DNA from 2 places in the Streptomyces sp. P9-A4 genome. Region 1 is predicted to be linked to the other one. Evidence: riboswitches for the same ligand, from Rfam matches in the RefSeq annotation. Region 1 holds a riboswitch; the other holds the start of a gene.
The links. Region 1 has a riboswitch for S-adenosylmethionine ahead of thrC (threonine synthase). Riboswitches for the same ligand answer to the same signal wherever they lie in the genome.
Positions count from the first base shown of each region.

Region 1 (14,336 bases):
GCATCCCCTCAGGGATGCGGACCCCTCGACGGCGTTGCGTCGTTGGCCGATCGCGCCGCGCTCAGACGGCGAGCTTGACCATGTCCGCCTGCGGACCCTTCTGGCCCTGCGAGATCTCGAACTCGACCCGCTGGCCCTCTTCGAGACTGCGGTAGCCATCCATCTGGATCGCGCTGTAGTGGACGAAAACATCCGCACCACCGTCTACCGCGATGAAGCCGTAGCCCTTCTCCGCGTTGAACCATTTGACGGTGCCCTGAGCCATGCCTAACTCCCCTATTACTGGCCCTTGCGCGGGACCCGCACTTCGCGGACCCGGGTCAGACCCTGCGCCGGAACGCGTCGACCGCCGCTGAATGTATCTGCCCAACTGCCCTCTGCAACAGGTCATTCGAGCGAGAATTCTGGGCGCACCGGAAAGGGGAATTGGGGATAATCCCTGGAGTTACGGGGCAAGTCGGGCCCGGCAAAACGCGCAGAACGTACACAACGCGCAGGTACTTTGGCTGCTTCCTGACGCACAGGGACGCATTCTCATATGCATCCGGCATGAGCAGCGGAGGGGGCTTCCCCAACTCTACCGTGCTCAACCATGCAGAATTGCCCCTTCCGCTTATAGACGCGGAAGGGGCAATTCAAGAAAGACAGGACAAGCGATGATGCGGGAGTGACGACTCGACAGCCGCCGGCACTGCGCCCGACGGTCAGCCGCCGGCGACGGCCGGGATGATCGAGACGCCCGCGCCGGCCGGGGTGGCCGTCTCCAGGCCCTGCTCGAAGCGCACGTCGTCGTCGTTCACGTAGACGTTGACGAAGCGGCGCAGCTTGCCCTGGTCGTCCAGGACGCGGGCGGCGATGCCCGTGTGGTTCTTCTCCAGGTCCGCGATGACCTCGGCGAGGGTCGTGCCCTCGGCCTGGACCTCGGACCGACCGCCCGTGTAGGTGCGGAGGATGGTGGGGATGCGGACGTTCACGGCCATGTCTTCGTAACCTTTCAGTGGGCCAGGAAAGCGGGCCGGCACCCTGCGGGCCGGCTCGGGGCGGGCCGGCTCAGAGCGCCAGGCCGGCGTCGCGGAACGCTTCCAGGCTCGGGCGGATGGTGACGGTCGCCTGAGAGGTGTCGGCCACCGCGTCCAGGGTCTTGAGTCCGTCGCCGGTGTTGAGGACGACGGTGGTGAGGTCCGGGTCGATCAGCCCCGCCTCGACGAGCTTCCTGGTGACACCGACGGTCACGCCGCCCGCGGTCTCCGCGAAGATGCCCTCGGTCTGGGCGAGCAGCCGGATCGCGTCCACGACCTGCTCGTCGTTCACGTCCTCCACGGCGCCGCCGGTCCGGCGGGCGATGTCGAGGACGTACGGGCCGTCGGCCGGGTTGCCGATCGCGAGCGACTTGGCGATCGTGTTCGGCTTCTGGGGCCGTACGACGTCCTGGCCCGCCTTGAAGGCCACCGACACCGGGGAGCAGCCCTCGGCCTGGGCACCGAAGATCTTGTACGGCTTGTCCTCGACGAGGCCCAGCTTGATGAGCTCCTGGAGGCCCTTGTCGATCTTCGTGAGCTGGGATCCCGAGGCGATCGGGATGACCAGCTGGTCGGGGATGACCCAGCCGAGCTGCTCGCAGATCTCGTACGCCAGCGTCTTGGAGCCCTCGCCGTAGTACGGGCGGAGGTTGACGTTGACGAAGCCCCAGCCCTCGCCGAGCGGGTCGCCGATGAGCTCCGAGCAGAAGCGGTTGACGTCGTCGTAGTTGCCCTCGATGGCGACCAGGTCACCGCCGTAGACACCGGCCATGACGACCTTGCCCTGCTCCAGGTCGTGCGGGATGAACACGCAGGAGCGGAAACCGGCGCGGGCGGCGGCGGCGCCGACGGCGCCGGCCAGGTTGCCGGTGGAGGAGCAGGAGAGGGTGGTGAAGCCGAAGGCGCGGGCGGCCTCGATGGCCTGGGCGACGACCCGGTCCTTGAAGGAGTGGGTCGGGTTGCCGGAGTCGTCCTTGACGAACAGCTTGCCGGGGGCGACGCCGATCTCGCGGGCGAGGTTGTCGGCCTGGACGAGCTTGGTCCAGCCCGGGTTCAGGTTGGGCTTGTCGGCGACGTCGGCGGGGACGGGCAGCAGGGGGGCGTAGCGCCAGATGTTGGCGGGGCCGGCCTCGATCTGCTTGCGCAGCGCCTCGGGGTCACCGAGGGGGAGGTCGTACGCGACTTCGAGCGGTCCGAAACACAGCTCGCAGGCGAAAATCGGGCCGAGTGCGAACACTTCACCGCATTCACGGCAGGAAAGCCCGGACGCGGGACCGAGGTCGACCGAAGTGGCGGGGGTGACAGTCTGAACAGCCATGGAGGCGAGGCCCTTTCTCCTCATCTTTCCCATGACGAATTTTTCGCCATGAGACGGATTTGGCACCTTCCCTAGCCGGGGACCTCGCTGGAGGACGAGACGAACCGACTGGAGGGTTGCCGGGGCTTCAACGGGCCGTTTCCCTCTGCCCCTCTGGATGAGCGGTATTCGATTGTGAAGCGCGATGGACTTCGTTCCTGCGCTCCGACGCGGTCGGCACCCCGACGTGCATCGGGGATCCGCGTTGTTCAAGACTGTAACCGAAGGCCCGGACGCCCGGACCGGCCGTCCGAACCGCGAGATGGAGATCACGTGCTGGAAGAGGTGGAGCGCTGGCTGGACCGGCGGTCCTGGTCCGTGGCGGACCGGCCGCTGGAGCGAATCCTCGCGGCCAAGCGGAACACGAGGGTCAGCGTCGTCCTGCCCGCGCTGAACGAGGAGGCGACGGTCGGCGAGATCGTCGCCGTGATCCGCCGCGAGCTGATGACGGAGGCCGTGCCGCTGGTCGACGAGCTGGTGGTGATCGACTCGGGTTCCACGGACCGGACGGCGGAGGTCGCGGCGGCGGCCGGCGCGCGGGTGGTGGCGCGGGACGCGATCCTCCCCCGGATACCGGCGGTGCCGGGCAAGGGCGAGGTCCTGTGGCGGTCACTGATGGTGACGAGCGGGGATGTCGTCTGCTTCGTGGACGCGGATCTGCGGGACTTCTCCGCGGACTTCGTGACGGGGATCGTGGGCCCGCTGCTCACGGACCCGGAGGTGGACTTCGTGAAGGCGATGTACGACCGTCCCCTGGGTGACGCCCCAGGCCAGGGTGGCCGGGTGACGGAGCTGGTGGCGCGCCCGCTGCTGAACCTCCACTGGCCGCAGCTGGCCGGTTTCGTACAGCCGCTGGGCGGCGAGTACGCGGCGCGCCGCTCGTTGCTCGAACGGCTGCCGTTCCCGGTCGGTTACGGAGTGGAGCTGGCGCTGCTCGTGGACGCCCTGCACACGGCGGGTCTGGACGCGCTCGCCCAGGTGGACGTGGGGGTGCGCAGGCACCGGCACCAGGACGGGCAGGCGCTGGGCCGGATGGCGGCGGCGATCTACCGGACGGCGCAGCTGCGGCTCTCGCGGGGTCATCTGGTGCGGCCGCGGCTGACCCAGTTCGAGCGGGGCGAGAAGGGCTTCGAGCCGCGGACGTACGCGGTGGACACGGAGGAGCGGCCGCCGATGGCCGAAATCGCGGAGTACGCGCACCGTCGCGTGGCGTAACGCCCCACTATGATCCGTTTTGCATACATTGCCCTTTTATGCGCTTCAGACAACATCACTCGGGCAGGGTGCTCGCGGCGGCCGGACTGATCGGACTGGCGGCGGGCTCGCTCGCGTTCACGGCGGCGGGACCGGCCGCCGCGGACGTGGTCGAGCCCTTCGGCAAGCGGTACGACGCGTCGCTGTACGGCGACTTCGCGACGCTCGGCAACACGGTCATGGGCTGTCCGGCCGCCCCCGCGGACATGGCGGCGCGCTGCGCGACGGCGGCGGGCGGCCAGGGCCCGGACAACAACAACACCTTCGTGATGGAGCGGGTCGACACGGCGGGAACCGGGGGCGGATACGGCTCCAGCACCGGCCATGTCCAGATCCCGGCGGGCGCCGAGGTGGCGTACGCCCGGCTCTTCTGGGGCGGCAACGACGGCACGTACAAGGGTCCGAGCGGTGCCCGGCTGAAGCGTTGCGACATCTCCGGCGCGGACGTCGGACGCTCCCCCGGCGACCCGACGACGACCGCCCCGGTGATCAGGGTCGGTTCGGGTCCGGCGGTCCCGGTCTCGATCGACAGCATGGTCGCGGACCCGGAGGACACCGACGGGCCGCACTACTACACAGGCGAGTCGGACGTGACCGCCGCCTTCGCGGGCGTCTCGGGGACGGACGCGCGGATCGCGGTCGGGAACGTCTGGGCGCCCAACGGCAAGGGCTGCGTGGCGGGCTGGTCCCTGACGGTGGTCCACAGGTTCCCCGGCCCGGACCCGGTCAAGGCGCCCGAGCGCCGGATGGTCCACGTGTACGGCGGCCACGTCCTCCAGCGCCCGGCCTCCCCCGCGACCACGATCACCGTGGACGGCTTCCGCCGGGGCCCCGGCACGGTACGGGCGAGCGTGACGGCGTACGAGGGCGACTGGAACACCCCCGGCGACACGTTCCTCGTCGACGGCAAGAACGTCACCGAGGCCCGCACGGGCAACACCAACAACTTCTTCGTCAGCGAGGACGACGGCGCCGTCGACCCCAGGACGACCAACAACCTGAGCATCGACACCAAGGTTTTCGACGTCCCGGCCGGCGCGGTCCCGCCGGGCGCGACCTCGGCCGGTCTGACCTTCTCCACCAGCGGCGACACCTATGTGCCGTCCGGTCTCGCCCTCTCCGTACCGGTCCCCGACCTGGAGATCACCAGGACGGCGAGCCCGCGCACGGTGAAGCCGGGCGACACGCTCACGTACACGATCACCGCGAAGAACATCAGCCCGCTCGACTACCCGAACGCCACGTTCGGCGACGACCTCACCGGGAACCTCGACGACGCCGACTACAACGGGGACGTACGGACGACGGGCCCGGGCGCGGCGACGTACAGGAAGCCGAGGATCTCGTACACCGGGACCATCCCGGCCGGGAAGACGGCGACCGTCACCTACTCGGTGAAGATCAAGAACCCGCCGGCCGGGGACGGGAAGCTCCGCAACAGCGTGGTGGTCGAGACACCCCGCTCGAACTGCGGCGAAGGCAGCGAGGACCCGTCGTGCGCGGTGGCCCCGGAGATCGACAGGCCGAAGCCGACCCCGACGCCGCCCCCGACACCCACCCCGACGCCCACCCCGGTGGACCCGACCCCGACCCCGACGGCCCCCGACCCCACCCCGACCCCGACCGACGACCCCAAGCCGCCGGTGACCGACGAGCCGTCCTCCCCCGCTCCCCCGGCCCCCGGCCCGCACGGAAACCGCAGTGGCCTGATGGCCGAGACGGGCGGCAACGGCGAGCGACTGTGGCTGCTCGGCGCACTGGGCCTGGCGCTGGCGGCGACGGGCGTGGTGGCGAGAGCGGCGATGCGAGGCCGACGCGACTGACGCACGACCACGCTGGGTGGCCGGATCAGCCAGTCTCGTATACGTACGTTTGAGCGTTTACGAGACGGGCTAGGTTCGCCCCATGGCTTCTGTGCTCGTGGCATCCAACCGGGGCCCCGTCTCGTACGCCCTCGGCGACGGCGGCTCGCTCGACGCCCGCAGGGGCGGCGGCGGCCTGGTCTCCGGCCTGAGCGCCGTGTCGTCCCAGGACAGCCTGTGGGTGTGCGCGGCGCTCGGCGAGGGCGACCGGGAGGCCGTCCGGCGGGGGGCCGGGGAGCCGGGCGTACGGATGCTGGACATCGACCCGGAGGTGTACGCGGACGCGTACAACGGCATCGCGAACTCGGTGCTGTGGTTCCTCCACCACCATCTGTACGACATCCCGCGCGAGCCGGTCTTCGACGCGGAGTTCCGGCGCCGCTGGGAGTCCTACCGGGACTACAACCGCGCCTTCGCGGAGGCGCTGGCGGCGGAGGCGGACGAGGGCGCGGCGGTCCTGGTGCAGGACTACCACCTGGCGCTGGTCCCGGGGCAGCTCCGCGCCCTCCGCCCGGACCTGCGGATCTCCCATTTCACGCACACGCCGTGGGCGTCCCCGGAGTACCTGCGGATGCTGCCGCAGGACGTGCGTGAGGAGCTGCTGTGGGGGATGCTCGGCGCGGACGAGCTGGGCTTCCACACCTGGGGATGGGCGTCGTCCTTCATCGACTGCGCGTCCGTCGACGGCGCGGACGGGACGGCGCGGGGCGTCCGGCGGAGCGATGACCCCTGGCACGGCGTGGAGCACCGGCGGCGGGGCGGCCCGAAGCGGCACACCCGGGTGCGGGCGTACCCGCTCGGCGTCGACGGCGAGGAGCTGCGGGCGCTCGCGCACCGCCCGGAGGTGGACGAGAAACTGGCCCGCCTCCGTGCGGAGACCGGCGACCGGAAGACCATCGTCCGAGTCGACCGCACGGAACTCTCGAAGAACATCCTGCGAGGCCTGCACGCCTACCGCGAACTCCTCACCGTCCATCCCGAATGGCATGACCGGGTCGTCCACCTGGCCTCGGCCTACCCCTCCCGCCAGGACCTGGAGTCGTACCGCGCCTACACGGAGGCGGTGAGGGAGCTGGCGGACGAGATCAACGCGGAGTTCGGCACGACGACCTGGCAGCCGGTCCTGGTCTCGGTCAAGGACGACTTCCCCCGCTCCCTGGCGGCGTACCGCCTCGCGGACGTGGCCCTGGTGAACCCGGTCCGCGACGGCATGAACCTGGTGGCGAAGGAAATTCCGGTGGTCTCGGAGTCCGGCTGCGCCCTGGTCCTCTCCACGGGCGCGGGCGCCCACGAGGAACTGAAGGACGACGCCCTCACGGTGAACCCCTTCGACGTGACGGAAACAGCCGAAGCCCTCCACAAGGCCCTGTCGATGCCCCCCACGGAACGCACAGACCGCACGAAACGCCTGGCGGCAGCAGCAACGGCCCTGCCCCCACAGCGCTGGTTCCTGGCCCAGCTGGAGGCGTTGCGGGAGGGGTGAGCGCTACTCCCGTTCCGGGGCGACCAGGGCACGCACGGCGGACGGACCGCCGAAGTCGCGGGCGAGGCTGTCCATGATCAGCTCGTCGCACACCTCGCCGAGCCAGTAACCCGCTTCACGCACCGATCCGGCCTTTCGGAACCCGGCTTTCTCGTACGCCTTGACGCCACCCACGTTGGGCGCAAGCACCTTCAGCCAGACCATGCGCACGTTGACGACGTGGAACGCGTAGTCGAGGACGAGACGGGTGGCCGCGCTCCCGAGACCACGCCCACGAGCCTCCGGGGCGAGCATCACGACGTACTCGGCGGTCCGCACCTGATGGTCCGGCAGGAGCGTCGCGACCCCGACGGGGACGGGCTCGGCGCCGCTGACGTCGTAGACGGTGAAGCGGATTTTCTCGCCACGGAGTTGGTGGGCCATGCCCTCGGTACGAGCCTCCAGGGACTCGGGGCTCTGGCGTCCGTAACCCACGAGGAGGGCCGGATCCTGTTCCCACCGCCAATAGGTCTCGACGAGGTCGGGCCGGAAGGGGCCGAGGCCGCAGGTGTCGTCCTTGATCCACAGAATGGGGTCAGTGGTCACTGCCGGTCTCCGATCACGAGGACGGGGGTGTAGGCGCGGGTCTATCAGGGCCCAGTGGGCTCTTCCCGCCCCATCCGGGCAGCCCAGTGTCAGCCAGCGGGGAGAGCCCTGAGCCGTTCGCGAAAATTCCGCACGGCCGACACTGCGGCATGCGGTTCAAGGCAGCGGTTGAACTTGGCCAGACGAACGTGTGCCCGGTCGGACTGCACACGGTTCTCCAATAGCTCCAGACCGGCGTTGGCGGCGTCCAAAGCGCCATCAAGGTCCCGAGCGGCCAGCCGTGCCGTGGCGAGGCGGCCGGAGCGTACAGCTCGGTCCCGGGGGACCGCCTGCTCGACGGCTACCGCGAGGGCCCTGGTTGCTCGCTCGGGGAAGCCAGAGCGCAGCATGATCTTGCCCTCTGTGGACTTGAGCTGGGCCTCGCCGTACCAGCCGAGCCAGTCGGGACGGTCGCCTTCACCGTGCGTGCCCCACAGGTCGTAGGCCCGGTCGAGGGACTTGCCGGCCGCCTCGTGCTGGGTGTCTCGGGAGAGGGCTTCGGCCTGGTGGAGGAAGAGATACGAGGTCGCCGCAGGCGGGAGGGCCGACGGGGCGTTGCCGATGGCGGTGTCGATCAACTTCACGCGTGCGGCCGTGTCACCGGAATCGGAGATGTGGACGCCCATCTCGGCCAGGATGAAGGCGCCGAAGCCGTCGTCCTTCGCGCTGTGGGCGCTGCGGAGGGCGCCGACGTAGTAGCGCTGGCCGAGGGAGCGGAGGCCCTTGTCGTAGGCCATCCAGCCGGCGAGGTAGGACACGCGGGCGGCCGTGGCGTACAGGCGGTGTTCGACGGCGTCGGAGTAGCGCCCGTGGTCGAGGAGGCTGGTGATCAGTGCGAGGTCGCTGGTGGCCTGGTCCAGGAGGCGCGCGCCGCCCATCTGGTCGTCGAGCGTGCGGAGGGTCTCCACGCGCGCTTCGATGGTGGTCACCATCGCGTCAGTGACGCGGTCGCCGTCGATTGCCGAGGCGAACGCCTCTGGTGCGGCTGCCCAGTTGGCGGCGACTCCCGTCAGCGCGACGCCGGTGATGGACAGGAATCCCCGACGATCCATGTGGCCACTCCTGACCAGATCAGCGAATACCTTCACGGTGCCGGCCGGAGTCCACGGGGCCGCCAGGGCCGTCGACTCCCACGCCGGCAACCATCGGGGCCAGGGCACCGAGCGCATGTGGTCCTCGGGGACTCCCAGCAGGTCGGCGAGCACCCGTTGCGCGTCCGCGTCAGGCGCCTGCTCCTGCTCCCACTTCCAGACCGTCGTCCGGTTGGTGGCCAGCGGTACGCCCAGCTCGGCCCCGCGTTCACGCATGCGCCGGGCTAACTCCGCCTTGCCCCAGCCCTTGCCTTCTCGCACGTAGGTCAGCGGGTGCAGCGCCATCAGGTCAGACATCCCACCCTCCCCTCAGGTCGGTAGTCGGGAGGCTACTCCCCATGCGTGCGGGAAACGGCGGTTTCTCTCGCTGGAGGAACCGCCTGGAAACGTTCCGAGCCCGTGGCCCACGGCCGTTCACTGGGCCTCACGCCGTTCGGAGCTGAGCACCCGGGTATCCGGCTCCCCCGCCCCGCTCCGGACGGCTCCCAGGACAGCAGCCCGTCATCGACGTCCCACACGCGGGTGACGGGCTGCACCACCCCCGAGGAGATCGTGATGAGCCAGCCTCTGCCCGTCCGTACGCCCGGCGACAGCGGACGACAGCACACGGTTCCCGAGCCGCCGACCGGTCCGAGTCCGGCCCTCCGAGCCCGCGCCGGAGCCGGGTGGGAGAGATTCCTCCGGCGCGGAGCGAGCGATCGCGAGGAGTCCGAGCGGTGAATCCGGTCGACGCCGAAGGCCGGGAGGACCACCCCCTCCTTCACCGCCTGGTCCGCGACATCGCGAGCCGCGGTGAAGGTGAGCTGACCGAAGTCGTCCACGAGAGGCACGGCGGCCGGCTCATCCGCATCGCCTACATCCAGCCCGCGAACGGCATCGCCTGGTCCACCGCCGCCGACAACATCGGGCCCGCCCGATGAGGCAGCGCCTCGCTGTCGTGGCCTACGTGATCGTCGTGAGTGCGCTCGTCGTCACGTTGGCCTTCGCCGGAACCCCGGACCACTGAGAAACGGGAGGAGCACCATGAGACGTACCGCGAACCGCGGCTTCAACCACCGCCAGGCCGTGACCGAGGAGTGGTTCCGCACCCAGGTCCTTCCCCGCGTGTCCGGCGCGCGGTTTCTCCCCTACCAGGTGCGGCAACTGCGGAGCGAGCACCTGCCGGCGATGCTGCGCGACAAGGACAGGAAGAGCCTGGCCCGCATCGCCGGGGACTTGGTGAAGGTCACCACGCGGTGGCGCTGCCTGCCGTTCCACTACTTCCGCTACGGCGGATACCGGCGCGAGGTGTCGTCCGAGCGGGCCTGCTCGTACCTGCCGGAGAGCGCCCTGTTCCACCGGCTCCTTCCCCGCGTGAACCGGGACGCGATCGACCTGGACGACAAGACGTCCTGCAAGAGGATCCTCGCGTCCGCCGACATCCCGCAGCCCGCGCTCATCGCGAGCGGTGACCGCCGCACGGGTGCGACGTCCGCTGGTGATGTGGTGCCGCTGGCGGATGTCCTCGACCACGCGTCCGGACTCGGCCGCGTGGTGGTCAAGCCCTCCCGCTACTCCAGTGGTGGGTCCGGCGTCGTGATCGTGCGGCCCGGTGAGGACGCCTTCGACCTGCCGGCCTACGCGCAGCGGTGGGGCACGTGGCTGGTGGAGCAGCACGTGCCGCAGCATCCCGACTTGGACGTGCTGAACCCATACGCCCTCAACACGTTCCGCGTGATCACCCTGCTGCGTGAAGGCGCCGCCGAAGTCCTTTACGTGATGCTGAAACTCGGCGGCACCGAGAGCACCACGGACAACTCGGCCGCCGGCGGCATGCAGATCCGAGTCCACCCCGACGGGCGACTCGACCGCCACGGCTACGACCGATACCTGAACGCCCACACCCGCCACGGGGTCAGTTCGGTTCCGTTCGCCGACCACCGTATCTCCCGCATGACGGAGGTCCGAGAGCTGGCCGAGCGCTGTGCGCGCCTGTTCCCGCAGGTGCCCTTCATCGGCTGGGACATCGCACTGACACCCGGCGGACCTGCGGTCATCGAGGGCAACAGCAGCCCCTCCCTCGCACATATCCAGCGCACCCACGGCGGCGTCGCGCTGGAGCTCGTTCCCGCGCTCCGCTCCGTGATGGATCGCCCGATCATCTGACCAAGGAGTTCCCGTGGAAAACCTGAGAATGCAGGCCCGCGCCGCTGCCGGAGGTCTGCTCGACACGCTCAAGACGATGCCCGAGGTCCAGGCGCTCTACGTCCTGTCCTCCTCGGCGGTCGCGCCCCGCAACGTCACGCGGTTCAGCACCGACTCCGACTTCGACCTGGCCGTCGTCCTCGACGTCCCGATCACGGAGGACGAGTGGAGGTCGCGGCCGGCGGACACGTACGCCCTGGTCCGCGACCGTCTCCCCGCCTGGATCCCGGAGTTCAGCTTCCACCTGCCGGTCTCCTGGGGGCGCATGGAGGTCAACGTCCACCAGCTCCTCTTCCAGTACGAGGCCGACCCGCGCACGGCGTGGAACAGCGACAAGTGCGACGCCTACGGGAACAAGGGCGAGCCGCTGTTCGACCGCGAGGAAGTCTTCGGGGCCCTGATCTCTCACAAGTCGCGGGAGCAGCTTCAGCTGCTGGAGGGCGAGACCTACCGGCTGCACAACCGGCTCACCTGGGACGTGCGCGAGATCCCGCTGCGGATGGCACGGCGGGTCGGAGTGCCCACGGGCCACTTCGTCCTCTCCGGGGCGCTGGACGAGGTCGTGGACTGGATGTACGCCCGCTCGGGCCAGCTGCTGCCGAACATGAAGTGGAAGCTGTACTCCCTCAGTGCACTCGGCCTGATCAGCGGTGAGCAGGAGAACCTGCTGATCGAGGCCCAGCAGTGCGACCCGCTGTCGATGGTTGACCTTGAGCGGCGGTGCGAGGCCCTGAGCGAGTTCTGCCGCGCGGTCGGGATGGACCTCAGCCCCGGGGCGATCGAGGCCGTGCGGAAGGCGTACCAGCGGGCCAACCACCACCTCCTCGGAGGAGAGGCGTCGGTCTTCGCCGATCAGCCGGCGGCGCGATTCGTTCCCTTCGGCGAGCGCGGCGGTTCCAGTTAGACGCTTATGTCCGGGCGTCAGTACGCTGCGTGATCCGCTTACACAGGAGGCATGATGTCGATCAAGGTCCACAACACGCTGACCAGCCAGACCGAGGAGTTCCGCCCCGAGCGGGAGGCCGAGGTGCGGATGTTCGTGTGCGGACCCACCGTGTACGGCCCCAGCCACGTCGGGCACGCGAAGACGTACACGCAGTTCGACTTCATCGCCCGGTACCTGGAAGTGAGCGGGTACAGGGTCACGTACCTCCAGAACATCACCGACGTCGATGACAAGATCATCCGGCGGTCAGCGGAGGAGGGCGTCCCGCCGGAGGAGATCGCGGCGCTCTTCGAGAAGCAGTACCTGGAGGACATGGCCGCACTGGGGAACACCCGCGTCGACGTCCACGCGCGGGCCCACGACCACATCGACGCGATCGTGGACCAGATCAAGCGACTCATCGAGCGGGGCCACGCCTACCAGCTCGACGACGGCTGGTACTTCGACCTGGCCTCGTTCCCCGCGTACGGCAAGCTCTCCGGTCGCACCGACCTGCGCCCCGAGGACTCGGTGTCGCGGATCGACGACAACTCGAAGAAGCACAACCCGGGCGACTTCGCGCTGTGGAAGGGCCGCAAGGACGGCGAGCCGTTCTGGGAGACCGACCTGGGACCGGGCCGTCCGGGCTGGCACATCGAGGACACCGCGATCACGGAGACCTTCTTCGGGCCCTCCTACGACCTGCACGGCGGCGCCGTCGACCTCATTTTCCCGCACCACGAGGCCGAGGTCGCCCAGATGGAAGCCGCCTCCGGCATCGAGCCTCTGGCCCGCTACTGGATGCACACCGGTCTCCTGCGGGTCGACGGCGAGAAGATGTCGAAGAGCACCGGCAACTTCCTCACCATCCGCGACGCCCTCACCCGGACGGACTTCCGGACCCTGCGGCACGCCTTCCTCTCCCAGCACTACCGCTCCTCCATGGAGCTGAGCGACTCCACGCTGGAGCAGGCCCGAGGGGCACGCCGCCGGATCGAGAACTTCGCCCGGACCATCGACCCCGCGCACGCAGACAGCCCGGCGAACGCCGCACGCGCGACGGACGCCTGGAAGGAGATGCGCGAGCGCCTGGACGACGACTTCGACACCCCAGGTGCCCTCGCCGTCCTGTTCCAGTACATCCGCGAGCAGAACCGCATGGAGGAACCGGCCGGGCCGGCCGCCCTGCGGCTGATCGAGGACGTGAACAACCTCTTCGGAACCTTCGACATCCCCGGCGCCGCCCAAAGCGACGCCGCCGTCGACGAACTCGTGAAGGAACGCGACCGGCTCCGCGCGGCGAAGAAGTTCGCCGAGGCCGACGCGATCCGCGACCAGCTCACCCAGCAGGGCGTCGTCCTTGAGGACTCGCCCGAAGGCACCCGTTGGTGGAAGGAGACCACTTCATGACCTGGAAGAGCCGCTTACCGCTCGTCGTAGAGAGCGCCATCCCCCTCAGCCTCTGCGGAGCGCTGATGGACCACGTGAAGAACCAGACCGCCCGCCCGCGTACCTACCAGGGCGTCATCGACGAATCGCTGCGCAAGAGCGAGTACGTCGAGGTCCCGACGCACCTGGAGGAGGCGGTCATCTCGCACTGCGCCGCCCACTTGCGTGGCCACTTCGAGATCGCCCCGCAACGGATACCCACCCAGCCGGCGGTCGTCTACCGCTACGGCCCCGGCGTTGGCTTCGTCGCCCACCACGACGAGGTCACCGACATCGAGCGCGAGCGGGCCCGGACCAACGGACAGCCCGTCGTCGGCGGCGACCTCACCCTCGTGGTCTCGCTCAACACCCCTGACTCCTACGGCGGCGGCAAGCTGTTCTTCGAGAACCCCGCCCAGGAGATCAAGCCGCCCTGTGGCACCCTGGTCGCCTTCCCGGCCACCCGCGACCACATCCACGGCGTACGGCCGATCACGAGGGGCGAACGCGTCACCCTCGTCGTACGCGTCTCTGCCGACTGCCTCTGAGCAGAGGCCACTTCTCCTGTCAGCTGCGGCAGCGCGGCTGCCAGGATGAACGGTATGACGACGATCAACGGTGAGGTGGCGCCCGGGTTCGAACCGGTCCGCGAGGCGTTCGTTGCGAACTTCACCCAGCACGGGGACATCGGCGCGGCCGTGTGCGTCTACTGGCACGGCCGGCCGGTGGTGGATCTGTGGGGTGGCGTCGCCGACGTTGACACCGGCCGTCCTTGGACGCGGGACACCCTGCAACTGGTGTACTCAGCGACCAAAGGAGCCACCGCGACCGCGGCGCACATGCTGGCCGAGCGCGGCATGTTGGACCTCGACGCTCCGGTGGCGAAGTACTGGCCGGAGTTCGCGGCGAACGGCAAGGCGGACATCCCCGTGCGCTGGTTGCTGTCCCACCAGGCCGGTCTCGTCGCCCTGGACGAACCGCTGCCGCTGGCCGAGGCGCTGGCCTGGGATCCCATGGCCGCAGCGTTGGCGGCCCAGCGCCCCCTGTGGACTCCAGGCACCGCACACGGGTACCACGGACGGACCTGGGGCTGGCTGGTCGGCGAGGTG
Region 1 is NZ_JAZIFY010000001.1:4,153,981-4,168,316, reverse strand. It holds gene V4Y03_RS18800 (cold-shock protein) at 62-265, opposite strand; gene V4Y03_RS18795 (MoaD/ThiS family protein) at 705-980, opposite strand; gene thrC (threonine synthase) at 1,051-2,361, opposite strand; SAM riboswitch class I at 2,355-2,501, opposite strand; gene V4Y03_RS18785 (glucosyl-3-phosphoglycerate synthase) at 2,650-3,591, shown strand; gene V4Y03_RS18780 (DUF7927 domain-containing protein) at 3,630-5,453, shown strand; gene V4Y03_RS18775 (alpha,alpha-trehalose-phosphate synthase (UDP-forming)) at 5,536-6,975, shown strand; gene V4Y03_RS18770 (GNAT family N-acetyltransferase) at 6,979-7,536, opposite strand; gene V4Y03_RS18765 (transcriptional regulator) at 7,650-8,987, opposite strand; gene V4Y03_RS18760 (hypothetical protein) at 9,407-9,610, shown strand; gene V4Y03_RS18755 (sugar-transfer associated ATP-grasp domain-containing protein) at 9,714-10,835, shown strand; gene V4Y03_RS18750 (hypothetical protein) at 10,849-11,778, shown strand; gene cysS (cysteine--tRNA ligase) at 11,830-13,209, shown strand; gene V4Y03_RS18740 (2OG-Fe(II) oxygenase) at 13,206-13,775, shown strand; gene V4Y03_RS18735 (serine hydrolase domain-containing protein) at 13,830-14,336, shown strand, end outside.

Region 2 (14,336 bases), 2.3 Mb from region 1:
CTCCGGGGTGCTCGGGGCCTTCCTCTTCCTCTTCCCGCGCTCCCGGGTCACCAGCCTCTTCCCCTTCCTCTTCTTCCTGCCGCTGCGCTTCCCCGCCTGGATCGTGCTGATCTTCTGGTTCGCGCTCCAGTGGATGGCCGCCCGGGCGGCGGGGGCCGGACCCGGCGTCGCCTATCTGGCCCACGTCGTCGGCTTCTCCGTCGGCTTCCTCTACGCCTGGGGGCGCTACCGGGGTGGGGATAGAGTGAAAGCCCAAGCCGCGGCGACCGAGGGAGAAAGCCAGCCGTGATCACCGCGATCGTGCTCATCAAGACCAGCGTGGACCGCATCCCCGAGATCGCCGAGTCGATCGCCGCGCTCGACAGCGTCAGCGAGGTCTTCTCGGTGACCGGCACCTACGACCTCATCGCGATGGTCCGCGTGCCCCGCCACGACGACCTGGCGGACGTCATCCCCGGCAGCATCAGCAAGATCCCGGGCGTGGAGGCGACGGACACCCACGTCGCGTTCCGCACGTACTCCCAGCACGATCTGGAGGCGGCCTTCGCCATCGGTCTGGAGTCCTGAGACCCCGTACGCGGCATGCTGAAGGGGGCCTCCCGACCGGGAGGCCCCCTTCACCCGTACGAGTGAGTGCTCAGCCGCGGTCGGGGACGCAGCGGCCGTCCTCGGTGCGGTACTTCCACTGCGCGCCGTCGCGGACGAGCGCCTTCACGGCGCCGACGAACCGCTCCACGTGCTCGTCCGGCGTACCGGCGCCGAAGCTCACCCGGATGGCGTTGAGGGACCTCTCGCCGGGGGCCGCCTCGGGGGCGCCGCACTCGCCCGGGTCCTGCGGGTCGCTGCCGAGCAGGGTGCGGACCAGCGGGTGGGCGCAGAAGAGTCCGTCGCGGACGCCGATGCCGTACTCGGCGGAGAGCGCGGCGGCGAAGTGGGAGCTGTTCCAGCCGTCCACCACGAAGGAGATGACGCCGACCCGGGGGGAGTCGTCGCCGAACAGCGACAGCACCTTGACCTCGGGGACCTCGGCGAGGCCCTCGCGGACCGTGGCGATCAGGTGCCGCTCACGGGCGACGAGGCCCTCGAAGCCCGCCTCGGTGAGCGCCTTGCACGCGGAGGCGATGGAGTACACGCCGATGACATTCGGGGAGCCGGCCTCGTGGCGGGCCGCGGTGGTGTGCCACTCCACGTCCACCCCGCCGTCGGCCCGGCGCGCCACCTTGCGGGAGGCGCCGCCGCCCGCGAGGTAGGGCTCGGAGTCCTGGAGCCAGTCGGCCCGGCCCGCGAGGACGCCGGAGCCGAAGGGCGCGTACAGCTTGTGCCCGGAGAAGGCGATCCAGTCCACGTCCAGGTCCTGCACGGAGACCGGGTGGTGGGGCGCCAGCTGGGCGGCGTCGAGCACGATCCGGGCGCCGTGGGCGTGCGCGGCGGCGGCCAGTTCCCTCACCGGCCACAGCTCGCCGGTGACGTTGGAGGCGCCGGTGACGCAGACCAGGGCGGGACCGTGAGGATCACGGTCGGCGAGGGCGCGCTCCAGGGTCTCGACGGCCTGCTGCGGGGTGCGGGGCGCGGTGAGGTAGGTGACGCGGGCGTCGCTCCCCCTACGCCCAGGGGCGTGGGGGGTCCCCCAGGGCAGCAGCGAGGCGTGGTGCTCGGTCTCGAAGACGAAGACCTCGCAGTCGGCGGGGATGACGGCGGCGAGCAGGTTCAGCGAGTCGGTGGTCGAGCGGGTGAAGACGACCTGGTCGTCGGCGCGGCAGTCGAGGAACTCGGCGACGGTGACGCGGCTGTTCTCGAAGAGGTCGGTGGAGAGCTGGGAGAGGTAGCCGGCGCCGCGGTGGACGCTGCCGTAGTAGGGGGCGTACGCGGCGACGTCGTCCCAGACCCGCTGGAGGGCGGGCGCGCTGGCCGCGTAGTCGAGCGCAGCGTAGGTCACCTCGCCGCCGGTGACGAGCGGGACGGTGACGTCCCGGCCGAGGACGGGCAGCGGGGCGGCGCAGCAGGGGTCGGCGGACTCCGCGGCGGCGGACTCGACGGCGGCGGCGGCGGCGACGGCGTCAGGGCGTGCGGACATGGCGGTATCTCCCGGCGGGCGGTGCGGAATGGCTTCGGTGATCCCGTACGCGGCCGGACACGGCGGGGTACGGGTGATGCCTCGGGGGCATGGGAGGACACGGCGGTACACGGCGGTACGCACGGGTACGCGGAAGTGACCCTGATCCGATGATCCGAGGGTGAAGTAGGGGCGGACTCGCCCTATCGCATTCGCTTGCTCACGGAAAACGCTCCTCGAGAGACCAGGACCCCTGGTGTGTCGAGGGGTCCGCGCTTGCCGTAGACCTCGCTGCCTACGGCCTGGTCATCACCCGGGGCACCCCGCCACGGACGGAGGGTTGCCGGACAGCAAGCCGGGGCCAAAACGCTGTCACTCGTGACCTACGGAGCATCCTGCCACATGATCGACGAACCGCAAGACCCCGGTCCGCATGCTGGACCGGGGTCGTGGGGCGGTGTACGGGGCTAAGCCCTGCCGTCGAACGGGCGTCGTGGGGCAGGCGGGAGCGTGACGACAGCCCCTAGGCGTTGCTGGCGGCGATCCAGCGTTCGAGGGCCCGTCGGGCCTCCCCGGAGTCGATCGACTCCGCGGCCTGCCCGATCCCGGCGCGGATCTGCTCCGCGAGGGTGCCCTCCCCCGGCGCCAGCGCGGTCAGCGCCGCCGCGGAGTTGAGCAGCACCGCGTCGCGTACCGGACCGGTCTCCCCCGCGAGCAGCCGGCGGGCGACGTCGGCGTTGTACGAGGCGTCGGCGCCGCGCAGGGCCTCCACCGGTACGAGGTCGATGCCGACGTCCCTGGGGTCGAAGGCCTCCTCCCGCACCGAGCCGTCCCGGACCACCCAGACCCGCGAGGTGGCCGTGGTGGTCAGCTCGTCGAGTCCGTCGTCGCCGCGGAAGACGAGGGCGGAGGAACCGCGCTCGGCCAGCACGCCGGCGACGATCGGGGCCACCCGGGCGTCCGCGACTCCGGTCGCCTGGGCCTTCACCCGGGCCGGATTGGTGAGCGGGCCCAGGAAGTTGAAGACGGTCCGGATGCCGAGTTCCTTGCGGGCCGTCGCCACGTGCCGCAGCGCCGGGTGGAACTTCACCGCGAAGCAGAAGGTGATCCCGGCCTCCTCGGCGACCTCGACGACCCGCTTCGGGGTCAGGTTGAGGTTGACGCCGAGCTTCTCCAGGACGTCGGAGGCGCCGGAGGCGGAGGACGCGGCCCGGTTGCCGTGCTTGACGACCTTGGCGCCCGTGCCCGCGACGACGATCGCGGACATGGTGGAGATGTTGACGGTCTTGGCGCCGTCGCCGCCGGTGCCGACGATGTCGACGGACGGGCCGGGCACGTCGATCGTGTTGGCGTGCTCGTACATGGTGCGGACGAGGCCGGTGATCTCCTCGACGGTCTCGCCCTTGGCGCGCAGGGCGACCACGAATCCGGCGATCTGGGCGTCGGTGGCCTCTCCGCGCAGGATGCGGTCCATCGCCCAGGCGGTGTCCTCGGCGCTCTGGTCGCGGCCGGACAGCAGACCGTCCAGTACGGCGGGCCAGGAGCGGCCCGCCGACGTAGGTCCTCCAGCGGGGGTCGCAGCGCTCATGGCAGCTCCTGGTCAGTCCGTAGGGAATACGGCTCCACCCTATCGACCCCAGGGGACGGCAAAGAGCCCCGTCCATCGAATGGACGGGGCTCTCGCCGTGGCGACTTGTCTCACATCATGAGTTCAGGCGATCAGTGGTGGCCGTGGCCGCTCTGGATCTCCTGGAACTCGTCGACCGTGGGCTTGGCGATCTGGCTGTCGTCGCCGTAGTAGCCCTTGTTGAGCTTGACCCGGAGCTTCTCGATGCTCCCGACCTTGCGCTCCACGCCGTTCTCGTCGACGGCCGGCGGAAGCTCCGCCGCGTCGTACTGCTCGTGCGCCGTGAGGCGGTGCAGCTCGCCCTGGCTGAGCGGCTGGTGGACCTCGACGAACTCACCGTGCGGCAGGCGCTTGATGATGCCGGACTCGCGTCCGTGCAGCACCTTGTCCTTGTCGCGGCGCTGGAGGCCGAGGCAGATCCGCTTGGTGGCGATGAACGCGATGACCGGGCCGAGGAAGAAGAAGATCCGCACGAACCAGGTGATCGAGTTGAGCGACAGGTGGAAGTGGGTCGCCCAGAGGTCGTTTCCACCACCCATGAGCATGACCATGTACGCGGTGATCCAGGCGACACCGAAGGCGGTGCGCGTCGGAGCGTTGCGCGGGCGCTGCGCGATGTGGTGCTCGCGCTTGTCGCCCGTGATCCACGACTCGATGAACGGGTAGACACCGATCGCCGCGAGGACCGCCGGGAAGATCGCCAGCGGGATCATCACACCGAGGACCAGCGTGTGGCCCCACAGGTTGATCTCCCAGCCCGGCATCACTCGGATCAGACCCTCGGCGAAGCCCATGTACCAGTCGGGCTGGGCGCCGGTGGACACCTGGTCCGGCCGGTACGGGCCGATGGCCCAGATCGGGTTGATCGAGGCGATGGCCGCGATGACCGCGATGACACCGAAGACCAGGAAGAAGAAGCCTCCGGCCTTGGCCATGTAGACCGGCAGCAGCGGCATGCCCACGACGTTCTTGTTCGTACGGCCGGGGCCGGCGAACTGCGTGTGCTTGTGGAAGAACACCAGGATGAGGTGGGCGACCACGAGGCCGAGCATGATGCCGGGCAGCAGCAGGATGTGGGCCGAGTAGAACCGGGCCACGAAGTCGCCGCCGGGGAACTCCCCGCCGAACAGGAACATCGACAGGTACGTGCCGATGACCGGCACGGACAGGATCGCGCCCTGCATGAAGCGGACACCGGTGCCGGAGAGCAGGTCGTCCGGGAGCGAGTAACCGGTGAAGCCGGTGAACATGCCCAGGAAGAACAGCAGGAAGCCGAACAGCCAGTTGATCTCACGCGGCTTGCGGAACGCGCCCGTGAAGAAGACGCGCATCATGTGCACGAACATGCCGGCGAGGAAGATCAGCGCCGCCCAGTGGTGGATCTGCCGGATGAGCAGGCCACCGCGCACCTCGAACGAGATGTGCATGGTCGAGTTGAACGCCTCGGACATCAGCTGTCCCTGGAGCGGGACGTACGGTCCGACGTACTCCACCTCGTTCATCGACGGGTGGAAGAACAGCGTCAGATAGACACCCGTCAGGATGATGATGAGGAAGCTGTAGAGGCAGATCTCGCCCAGCATGAAGGACCAGTGGTCCGGGAAGATCTTCCGCATGTTGGCCTTGGCCAGCGTGTAGATCCCCAGGCGACCGTCGGCCCAGTCGGCGACCCGCTCACCGGCGGGTGCCTTCTTCGTATCCGTCACAGTGCTCATCCGCGCTCCCAGAAGGCAGGACCGACGGGCTCGTCGAAGTCGCCGAGCGCCTCCAGGAAGCCCTTGTCGTTCACGCCGATCCGCAGCTGCGGGAGGGCGTGACCGGCCGGGCCGAAGATGACGCGGGCGCCGTCGGAGAGGTCGAAGGTGGACTGGTGGCACGGGCAGAGGACGTGGTGCGTCTGCTGCTCGTACAGGGAGATCGGGCAGCCCACGTGGGTGCAGATCTTCGAGAAGGCGACGATGCCCTCGTGCGACCACTCGAGCTCGCGCTTGTCCTTGATGTCGTCCGGCTGGATCCGGACGATCATCAGGGCGGCCTTGGCGATCTGGGTCTGGAAGTCCTCGTCGTGCTCCGACAGGCCTTCCGGCATCGCGAAGGTCAGCGAACCGACCGCGACGTCCTCGGGACGCAGCGGCTCGTGCGTGTTCATGTTGATGAGCTGAAGGCCCTTGGTCCACAGCGTGGTCCGGAGCTTCTTCTCGGGCAGCGGGCCCATGTCACGCAGCAGCACGATGCCGGAGAGCGGTACGAGCGACAGCGCACCGAACATCGTGTTGCGGATGAGCTTGCGGCGGCCCATGCCGGACTCGGCGGCACCGGCCGCGAAGTCCGACATGACCTTCGCCTTGGTCTCGGCGTCGGCCTGGATCGGGTGCCGCTCGTCCGCGATCTCGACGTCGGACATCAGGGTGCGGGCCCAGTGGACCGCGCCCGCGCCGATGAAGAAGAGGGCGAGGCCGAGGGTCCAGCCGAGCGAGAAGTTGAGCGCGGACACCCGGCCGAAGGGCCAGATGTACACGATCTTGTCGACCGGGAAGATCACGTACGAGGCGATGAAGCCGACGGTGGCCAGCATCGACAGCGTGAACATGAAGGCGACCGCGCGCTCGGACCGACGGGCGGCCCGCTCGTCGATGTCCTGGATGCGGGGCTTGTGGGGCGGGAGGCCCGGGTCGGCGAACGGGTCGTCGGCGACCATCACCGCGCCGTGCGCGGTGTCCTGCCCTGCCGGCAGGTTCTCTTCTGGAATCTCTTGGCTACTCATGACTTCTTGGCCTTAGCGGTGTGGGCCGCGACCCAGATGGCAACTGCGATCAGCGCGCCCAGACCGAAGATCCAGGCGAACAGGCCCTCACTGACGGGGCCGAGGCCACCGAGGGAGAGACCGCCCGGGTTGTCGGACTTCTCGCTGTTGACGGCCTGGACGTACGCGATGATGTCCTTCTTCTCCTTCTCCGGCATGGTCGTGTCCGGGAAGGAGGGCATGTTCTGCGGGCCGGTCTGCATGGCCTCGTAGAGGTGCTTCGGGCTCACGCCTTCGAGGCCCGGGGCGTACTTGCCGTGGGTCAGCGCGCCACCTTCACCGGTGAAGTTGTGGCACTGGGCACAGTTGGTGCGGAACAGCTCGCCACCGCGGGCGGCGTCGGCACCGACCGGGCTGTACTGGCCCTCGGTGGGCGTGATCGCACCGGCACCGAGAGAGGCGACGTACGCCGCGAGCTGATCGATCTCAGCCTGCGAGTAGATGACCTTCTTCTTCGGGACCTGGGCGCCCGGCTGCTGGGCCGGCATGCGACCCGTGCCGACCTGGAAGTCGACGGCGGCCGAACCGACGCCGACGAGGGACGGGCCGTCAGTGGTGCCCTGACCCCCGGTTCCGTGGCAGCTGGCGCAGCCGACGGAGTAGAGCTTCTTCCCCTCCTCGATGGCGAGGGACTGGGCGGTTTCATCGGCCTTCGCCGTGCCCGCGGGCGCGAACGCGGCGTACAGCCCCCCAGTGGCCGCCAGCGCGAGAAGTAGGACGACGACCGCCGCCAGCGGATGGCGTCGTCGTGCGGAGAGCTTTTTCACGGATTACCCCGGTGTCAGGATCTTCTGCGTCGATGCTTGCTGGATGTCTCGGTCCGCCATGGAGGCGGCACCGATTACTTGATCATGTAGATCGTGGCGAAGAGGCCGATCCAGACGACATCGACGAAGTGCCAGTAGTAGGACACGACGATGGCGGCGGTTGCCTGCTCGTGGGTGAACCTCTTGGCGGCGTACGTCCGGCCAAGGACCAGCAGGAAGGCGATGAGACCGCCCGTCACGTGCAGGCCGTGGAAGCCGGTGGTCAGGTAGAACACGGAGCCGTACGGGTCGGAGGACAGCGAGAGGCCGTCCTTCTTCACCAGCTCGGTGTACTCGAAGACCTGGCCGCCGATGAAGATCGAACCCATCACGAACGTGAGGATGAACCACGTCCTGAGCTTCTTCACGTCGCCGCGCTCGGCGGCGAAGACGCCGAGCTGGCAGGTGAGTGAGGAGAGCACCAGGATCGTGGTGTTGGTAGCCGAGAACGGGAAGTTCAAGGCATCGGCCTTTTCCGTCCAGAACTCGGCTCCCATCACCGATCGCAGGGTGAAGTACATCGCGAAGAGGGCCGCGAAGAACATCAGCTCGGAGCTCAACCAGATGATGGTTCCGACGCTGGTGAGGTTCGGTCGATTGACCGACGGGTGCGCGTGCCCTGTTTCTACTGTCGTTACTGTCGCCACGACCGACATTATGTCGGTCGCTTATCCCGCCCTCACCCCGGGGGGTGCCGTTCGGAGTGTACGAGGGGTGTGTCCAGCCCGAACGGCCCAGTGCGAGGGCCTCGGAGCACCCTTCGAACAGGTGTTGAACGGGTGTTGACGGGGTGTGGACCGGAGTAGCATCCGCGCATCGGTCGACGACGACCCACCCGCCTTCCCAGCCGGAGGAACGATGCAGTCGAGTGCCACGGTCCTGGTCTACAGCGACGACGCGAACACCCGCGAGCAGGTACGGCTGGCGGCCGGGCGCAGGCCCGCGTCGGACGTGCCCCCGGTGGAGTTCGTGGAGTGCGCGACGCTGCACGCGGTGCTGAAGCGCCTGGACGAGGGCGGCATCGACGCGTGCGTCCTGGACGGCGAGGCGGTGCCCGCGGGCGGCATGGGCGTCTGCCGGCAGATCAAGGACGAGGTCTTCCGGTGCCCGCCGGTGCTGCTGCTCATCGGCCGCCCGCAGGACGCCTGGCTGGCCACCTGGAGCCGCGCGGACGCCGCGGTCACCCTTCCGGTGGATCCGGTCGAGTTCGCGGCGTCCCTGGCGGCCCTGCTGCGCTCGCGCCTGTCGATCGACGCGTAGCCGCGGCGCCCCGGCGAGTGAGCCGAAGGGGCGCGTCGGGGGAACAGGGCCGAGCGCGCGGAGGCCCGTGAGGCACGAGCGGGTCGAGCACGGTCGGCCCCGTTCCCCCGGCTCCCCGCGCGCCGGAGGTGAACCGGGCACTAGAGAGGGAGGGGCCTGAGACGGGCCTTCTCCGTGGAGGTCGCCGGGCCGTCGGTGGCCTCCACCAGGGCGCTGCCCGTGCGCCACTTGTCCCACGGCATGTTCCAGTCGCCGAAGCCGTTGCCGAAGGTGTCCATCGTGTCGCCGTAGCTGTTGACGACGCGGACGAGGTCGCCGGGGCGGACGGTCTCGTAGAACCAGGCCGCGTTCCCCGTCGACATGCCGACACAGCCGTGGCTGACGTTCGCGACGCCCTGCGAGCCGACGGACCAGGGCGCGGCGTGCACGTACTCGCCGCTCCAGGTGACCCGGGTGGCGTAGTAGACCGGCAGGTCGTACGAGTCGGAGCTGCCCTCCGAGATGCCGATGCTGGTGCCGCGCATCCGGACGTAGTACTCCTTGCTGAGCACGACCTTGATGCCGTTTCGGGTGGAGAAGCCCGGTTTGCCGGTGGTCACCGGAATGGTATTGATCACTTCTCCGTTGCGCTTCACCGTCATGTAGTGGGTCTCGGCGTCCGTCTCCGCCTCGATCCGGTCGCCGATCGTGATCTTCAGCGGCTTGGACGCACCGCCGTAGAGCTTGTCGCCGACCTTGAGGCCGTCCAGGTTCCCGGTGACCGTGACGAGCGTCCCCGCGGGCCAGTACTCCTTCGGGCGGAAGTGCAGCTTCTTGTCGTCCACCCAGTACCAGGCACCCTCGACGGAGGGCGTGGAGCGGACCTTGAGGGCCCGTTCGACGACCGCGCGGGCCTTGCGGTCCTTGACGGGGAGGCTGAGGTCGGCCGTGATGGGCTGTCCGACGCCGTAGGTGCCCGCCTCCGGGCCGAAGGCCGCCGTCAGGGCCCGTTTCGCCGGAGCCGTCTCGAAGGTGAACGTACGGGCCCCTGGAGCGCCGTCCTCGTCCTCCGTGGCCACCCGGACCGTGTAGCGGGCGCCGGCCGCCAGCGCGGCCGTGGAGCGCCAACGCTGCCCGTCCGCGGTGAGTTCGCCCGCCAGGTGGTGTCCCGCGGCGTCGATGGCGGTCACGTCGGTGATCCGCCCGTCGTCGCCCTTGGCGGTGATCTCCAGGGGCTTCTCGGGATCCGCCTTGGCGCCGTCGGCGGGAGCGTTGACCGCGAGCTGTCCGGCCGCGTCGTAGGCCCGCGCCGACAGCGGATTTCCGTCGGAGCCCGCACACGCGGTGGCGCCCGCGGTGACGGTGACGGCCAGGAAGGTGCAGCTCAGAACAGTCCGAATGCGCGGCGTGTCGTTCATGACTTCACGCTAAGGACAATCCTCGCGGCCAGCGCGCCGAGTGCTGCAAAAGAGGGGCCCGGACGCTTCAGTGACGAAGCGTCCGGGCCCCTCGGGGTGCTCCGGTGCGGAGCGGGGTACCGCTACTGGTTCTGGTTCTCGCCCCGGTAGAACTCGAAGACCCAGCCGAAGAGGCCGATCAGGATCATCGGGAAGGAGAAGTAGAGCAGCCACCAGCCCATCGCGATGGCGAGGAAGGCGAGCGCACCACCGATGGCCAGCGACAGCGGCTGCCAGCTGTGGGGGGCGAAGAAGCCCACCTCACCGGCCTCGTCCGCGACGTCGGCCTCCTTGTCGTCCTGCGCCATCGCGTCGACCCGCTTGGCCGTGAAGGCCAGGTAGTAGCCGATCATGATGGACAGGCCGAAGGCCAGGAAGAGCGCCGTCGTGCCGACCGGCTCCTTGGACCAGACGCCGTACAGGACCGCCATGGCAAGGATGAAGACGCTCAGCCAGATGAACATCTTGCCCTGGATCTTCACTTGCCGGCCTCCTTGGCGCCCGTGAGGGCCTCGGCCTCGTGACCCTTGTTCTCCAGCTGATCGACAGCGGCGATCTCAGGGTGGTGCAGGTCGAACGCCGGGGACTCGGAACGGATCCGCGGCAGGGTGAGGAAGTTGTGCCTGGGCGGCGGGCAGGACGTCGCCCATTCGAGCGAACGGCCGTAGCCCCACGGGTCGTCGACCTCGATCTTCTTGCCGTACTTGGCGGTCTTCCAGACGTTGTAGAAGAACGGCAGGATCGACAGACCGAGCAGGAAGGAGGAGATCGTCGAGATCGTGTTCAGCGCGGTGAAGCCGTCGGCGTCGAGGTAGTCCGCGTAACGACGCGGCATGCCCTCGGCACCGAGCCAGTGCTGCACCAGGAACGTGCCGTGGAAGCCCACGAACAGCGTCCAGAACGTGATCTTGCCGAGGCGCTCGTCGAGCATCTTGCCGGTGAACTTCGGCCACCAGAAGTGGAAGCCGGAGAACATCGCGAAGACGACGGTGCCGAAGATCACGTAGTGGAAGTGCGCCACGACGAAGTACGAGTCGGAGACGTGGAAGTCCATCGGGGGCGAGGCCAGGATGACGCCGGTCAGACCACCGAAGGTGAAGGTGATCAGGAAGCCGACGGCCCAGAGCATCGGTGTCTCGAAGGACAGTGAGCCCTTCCACATCGTTCCGATCCAGTTGAAGAACTTCACGCCTGTCGGTACGGCGATGAGGAACGTCATGAAGGAGAAGAACGGGAGGAGCACGCCACCGGTGACGTACATGTGGTGGGCCCACACGGTCACGGAGAGACCGGCGATCGCGATGGTCGCGGCCACCAGACCGATGTAGCCGAACATCGGCTTACGGCTGAAGACCGGGATGACCTCGGAGATGATGCCGAAGAAGGGCAAGGCGATGATGTACACCTCTGGGTGTCCGAAGAACCAGAAGAGGTGTTGCCAGAGCAAGGCTCCGCCGTTGGCCGCGTCGAAGACGTGGGCACCGAACTTGCGGTCCGCCTCCAGGGCGAACAGCGCGGCCGCCAGCACCGGGAAGGCGAGCAGGACCAGGACACCGGTCAGCAGCACGTTCCAGGTGAAGATCGGCATGCGGAACATCGTCATGCCCGGAGCGCGCATGCAGATGATCGTGGTGATGAAGTTGACCGAACCGAGGATCGTGCCGAAGCCGGAGAAGGCCAGACCCATGATCCACATGTCGGCGCCGACACCCGGCGAGCGGACGGCGTCCGACAGCGGGGAGTAGGCGAACCAGCCGAAGTCGGCCGCACCCTGCGGGGTGAGGAAGCCGGCCACCGCGATGATCGAGCCGAACAGGTAGAGCCAGTAGGCGAACATGTTCAGCCGCGGGAACGCCACGTCGGGCGCGCCGATCTGCAGCGGCATGATCCAGTTCGCGAATCCGGCGAACAGCGGCGTCGCGAACATCAGCAGCATGATCGTGCCGTGCATCGTGAACGCCTGGTTGAACTGCTCGTTCGACATGATCTGCGTACCCGGACGGGCCAGCTCGGCGCGCATGAAGAGCGCCATGAGTCCGCCGATGCAGAAGAAGACGAACGACGTGACCAGGTACATCGTCCCGATCGTCTTGTGATCGGTGGTGGTCAGCCACTTGATCACGACGTTACCGGGCTGCTTGCGCCGTACGGGCAGCTCGTTCTCGTACGAGTCCTCAGCTGCGGCGGCACCCTGGGTTTCGTTGTGGATGCTCACAGTTGGTTCTTCTCCGCATTCCTGGCCGGGTCCGTCTGCTCGATGCCAGACGGGATGTAGCCGGTCTGCCCCTTCTCGGCCAGCTCCTTCAGGTGCGCCTGGTAGCGCTCCGGGGAGACCACCTTGACGTTGAAGAGCATCCGGGAGTGGTCGACACCGCACAGCTCGGCGCACTTGCCGAGGAAGGTGCCTTCCTGCGTCGGAATCACCTCGAAGGCGTTGGTGTGCCCCGGGATGACGTCCTGCTTCATCAGGAAGGGGACGACCCAGAAGGAGTGGATGACGTCACGCGAGGTCAGGACGAACCTGACCTTCTCGCCCTTGGGCAGCCACAGGGTCGGACCCGGGTTGCCCGTCTGCGGGTTCCGGTCGCCGGGGACACCGGCGTCGTAGACACCGCCGGCGTTCTCCGGGAACGCCTCCAGGAACTTGTCCGGGATCGAGGCGAGGTTCTTGTCCGTCTTGGCGTCACCCTTCACACCGGGCACGTTCTCGACGTAGTTGAAGCCCCAGCTCCACTGGTAGCCGACCACGTTGACCGTGTGGGGCGGCTTCGGGGTGAGCTCGAGGAGCTTCGACTCGTCGCGCGCGGTGAAGTAGAAGAGCACCGAGACGATGATGAGCGGAGTGACCGTGTACAGCGCCTCGATGGGCATGTTGTAACGGGTCTGCGGAGGTACCTCGACCTTGGTCCGGCTGCGCCGGTGGAAGATGGTGGCCCAGAGGATCAGGCCCCACACCAGGACGCCGGTAATGAGCGCGGCAGCCCAGGAGCCCTGCCACAGGGAGAGGATCCGAGGCGCCTCTTCCGTGACTGGGGTGGGCATACCGAGGCGGGGGAAGTCTTCCCAGTTGTACGAGCAGCCCGTGGCTGTCGCCAGGATCAGGCCCGCAGTCAGCACCTGCGGCAGCTTCCGCCGCATCGGGCGCCGCGACGAGCGGTCGGAGCCGTTGGGACTCACGTAGCGCCTTCCCGAGAGTCTCGGCCCGCGTTGGTCGGCCACGGCCGTCCGTCTCGCTGGTCGGTCGCCGCCCCGGCCGCGGGCAGGGGTTTGGATGTTTATGCGGACCAAACCCTACTGGACGCTATTTGGGGTCGCGCGGGGAGGGTGCCCAACGCGCCGTCCGAGTCCCCGAAGGGGTGGACTCCGGGGTTCCGGAGGGGGGTGGAACGCGTCCGTTCGGCGGTCTGCCAGTGCGCCGCCGCCCGCTTCTGACGAGGGCTCACCGGGGCCGGACGAAGATCACCCCCGGCCCCGCCGCGACCGGCCCGTCCGACCGGTCCCCACAGGCCCTACGGTGGGCGGATGCCGTACTTCGACGCCGCGTCCGCCGCCCCGCTGCACCCCGTCGCCCGTCAGGCGCTGCTCGCCTCCCTGGACGAGGGCTGGGCCGATCCGGCCCGGCTGTACCGGGAGGGGAGGCGGGCCCGGCTGCTCCTCGACGCCGCGCGGGAGGCCGCGGCGGAGGCCGTGGGCTGTCGCCCGGACGAGCTCGTGTTCACTCCTTCGGGGACGCGCGCGGTTCACGCGGGAATCTCCGGCGCTCTCGCGGGGCGTCGGCGTGTCGGGAACCGGCTCGTGTTCTCCGCGGTCGAACACTCCTCCGTGCTCCACGCGGCCGAGTCGCACGCGGCGGCGGGCGGGGCGGTGGCCGAGGTGCCGGTGGGCCGGTCCGGCGCGGTGGACGCGGCCGGGTTCGCGGCGGCGCTCGACGCCGGTACGGCCCTGGCGTGTCTCCAGTCGGCCAACCACGAGGTGGGGACCGAGCAGCCGGTGGCGGAGGTGGCCGAGGCCTGCCGGGCGGCGGGGGTGCCGCTCCTGGTGGACGCGGCCCAGTCGCTCGGCTGGGGGCCGGTGGCGGACGGCTGGTCGCTGCTCGCGGCGAGCGCGCACAAGTGGGGCGGCCCGGCGGGGGTGGGGCTGCTCGCCGTACGCAAGGGGGTCAGGTTCGCGCCCCAAGGCCCTTCGGACGAGCGGGAGTCGGGCCGGGCGCCCGGTTTCGAGAACCTGCCGGGGATCGTGGCGGCGGCGGCCTCGCTGCGGGCGGTACGGGCGGAGGCGGCGGCCGAGGGGGCGCGGCTGCGGGTGCTCGTGGACCGGATCCGGGCGCGGGTGCCGGAGCTGGTGCCCGAGG
Region 2 is NZ_JAZIFY010000001.1:1,884,228-1,898,563, forward strand. It holds gene V4Y03_RS08465 (rhomboid family intramembrane serine protease) at 1-289, shown strand, start outside; gene V4Y03_RS08470 (Lrp/AsnC family transcriptional regulator) at 286-567, shown strand; gene V4Y03_RS08475 (aminotransferase class V-fold PLP-dependent enzyme) at 638-2,074, opposite strand; SAM riboswitch class IV at 2,321-2,437, opposite strand; gene trpD (anthranilate phosphoribosyltransferase) at 2,577-3,641, opposite strand; gene qcrB (cytochrome bc1 complex cytochrome b subunit) at 3,773-5,395, opposite strand; gene qcrA (cytochrome bc1 complex Rieske iron-sulfur subunit) at 5,392-6,444, opposite strand; gene qcrC (cytochrome bc1 complex diheme cytochrome c subunit) at 6,441-7,250, opposite strand; gene ctaE (aa3-type cytochrome oxidase subunit III) at 7,325-7,945, opposite strand; gene V4Y03_RS08505 (hypothetical protein) at 8,148-8,549, shown strand; gene V4Y03_RS08510 (L,D-transpeptidase) at 8,690-9,946, opposite strand; gene V4Y03_RS08515 (cytochrome c oxidase subunit 4) at 10,069-10,467, opposite strand; gene ctaD (aa3-type cytochrome oxidase subunit I) at 10,464-12,200, opposite strand; gene ctaC (aa3-type cytochrome oxidase subunit II) at 12,197-13,162, opposite strand; gene V4Y03_RS08530 (cysteine desulfurase/sulfurtransferase TusA family protein) at 13,508-14,336, shown strand, end outside.
Region 2: linked by a shared signal. The riboswitch ahead of V4Y03_RS08475 (aminotransferase class V-fold PLP-dependent enzyme) and the one ahead of thrC (threonine synthase) in region 1 are both predicted to bind S-adenosylmethionine.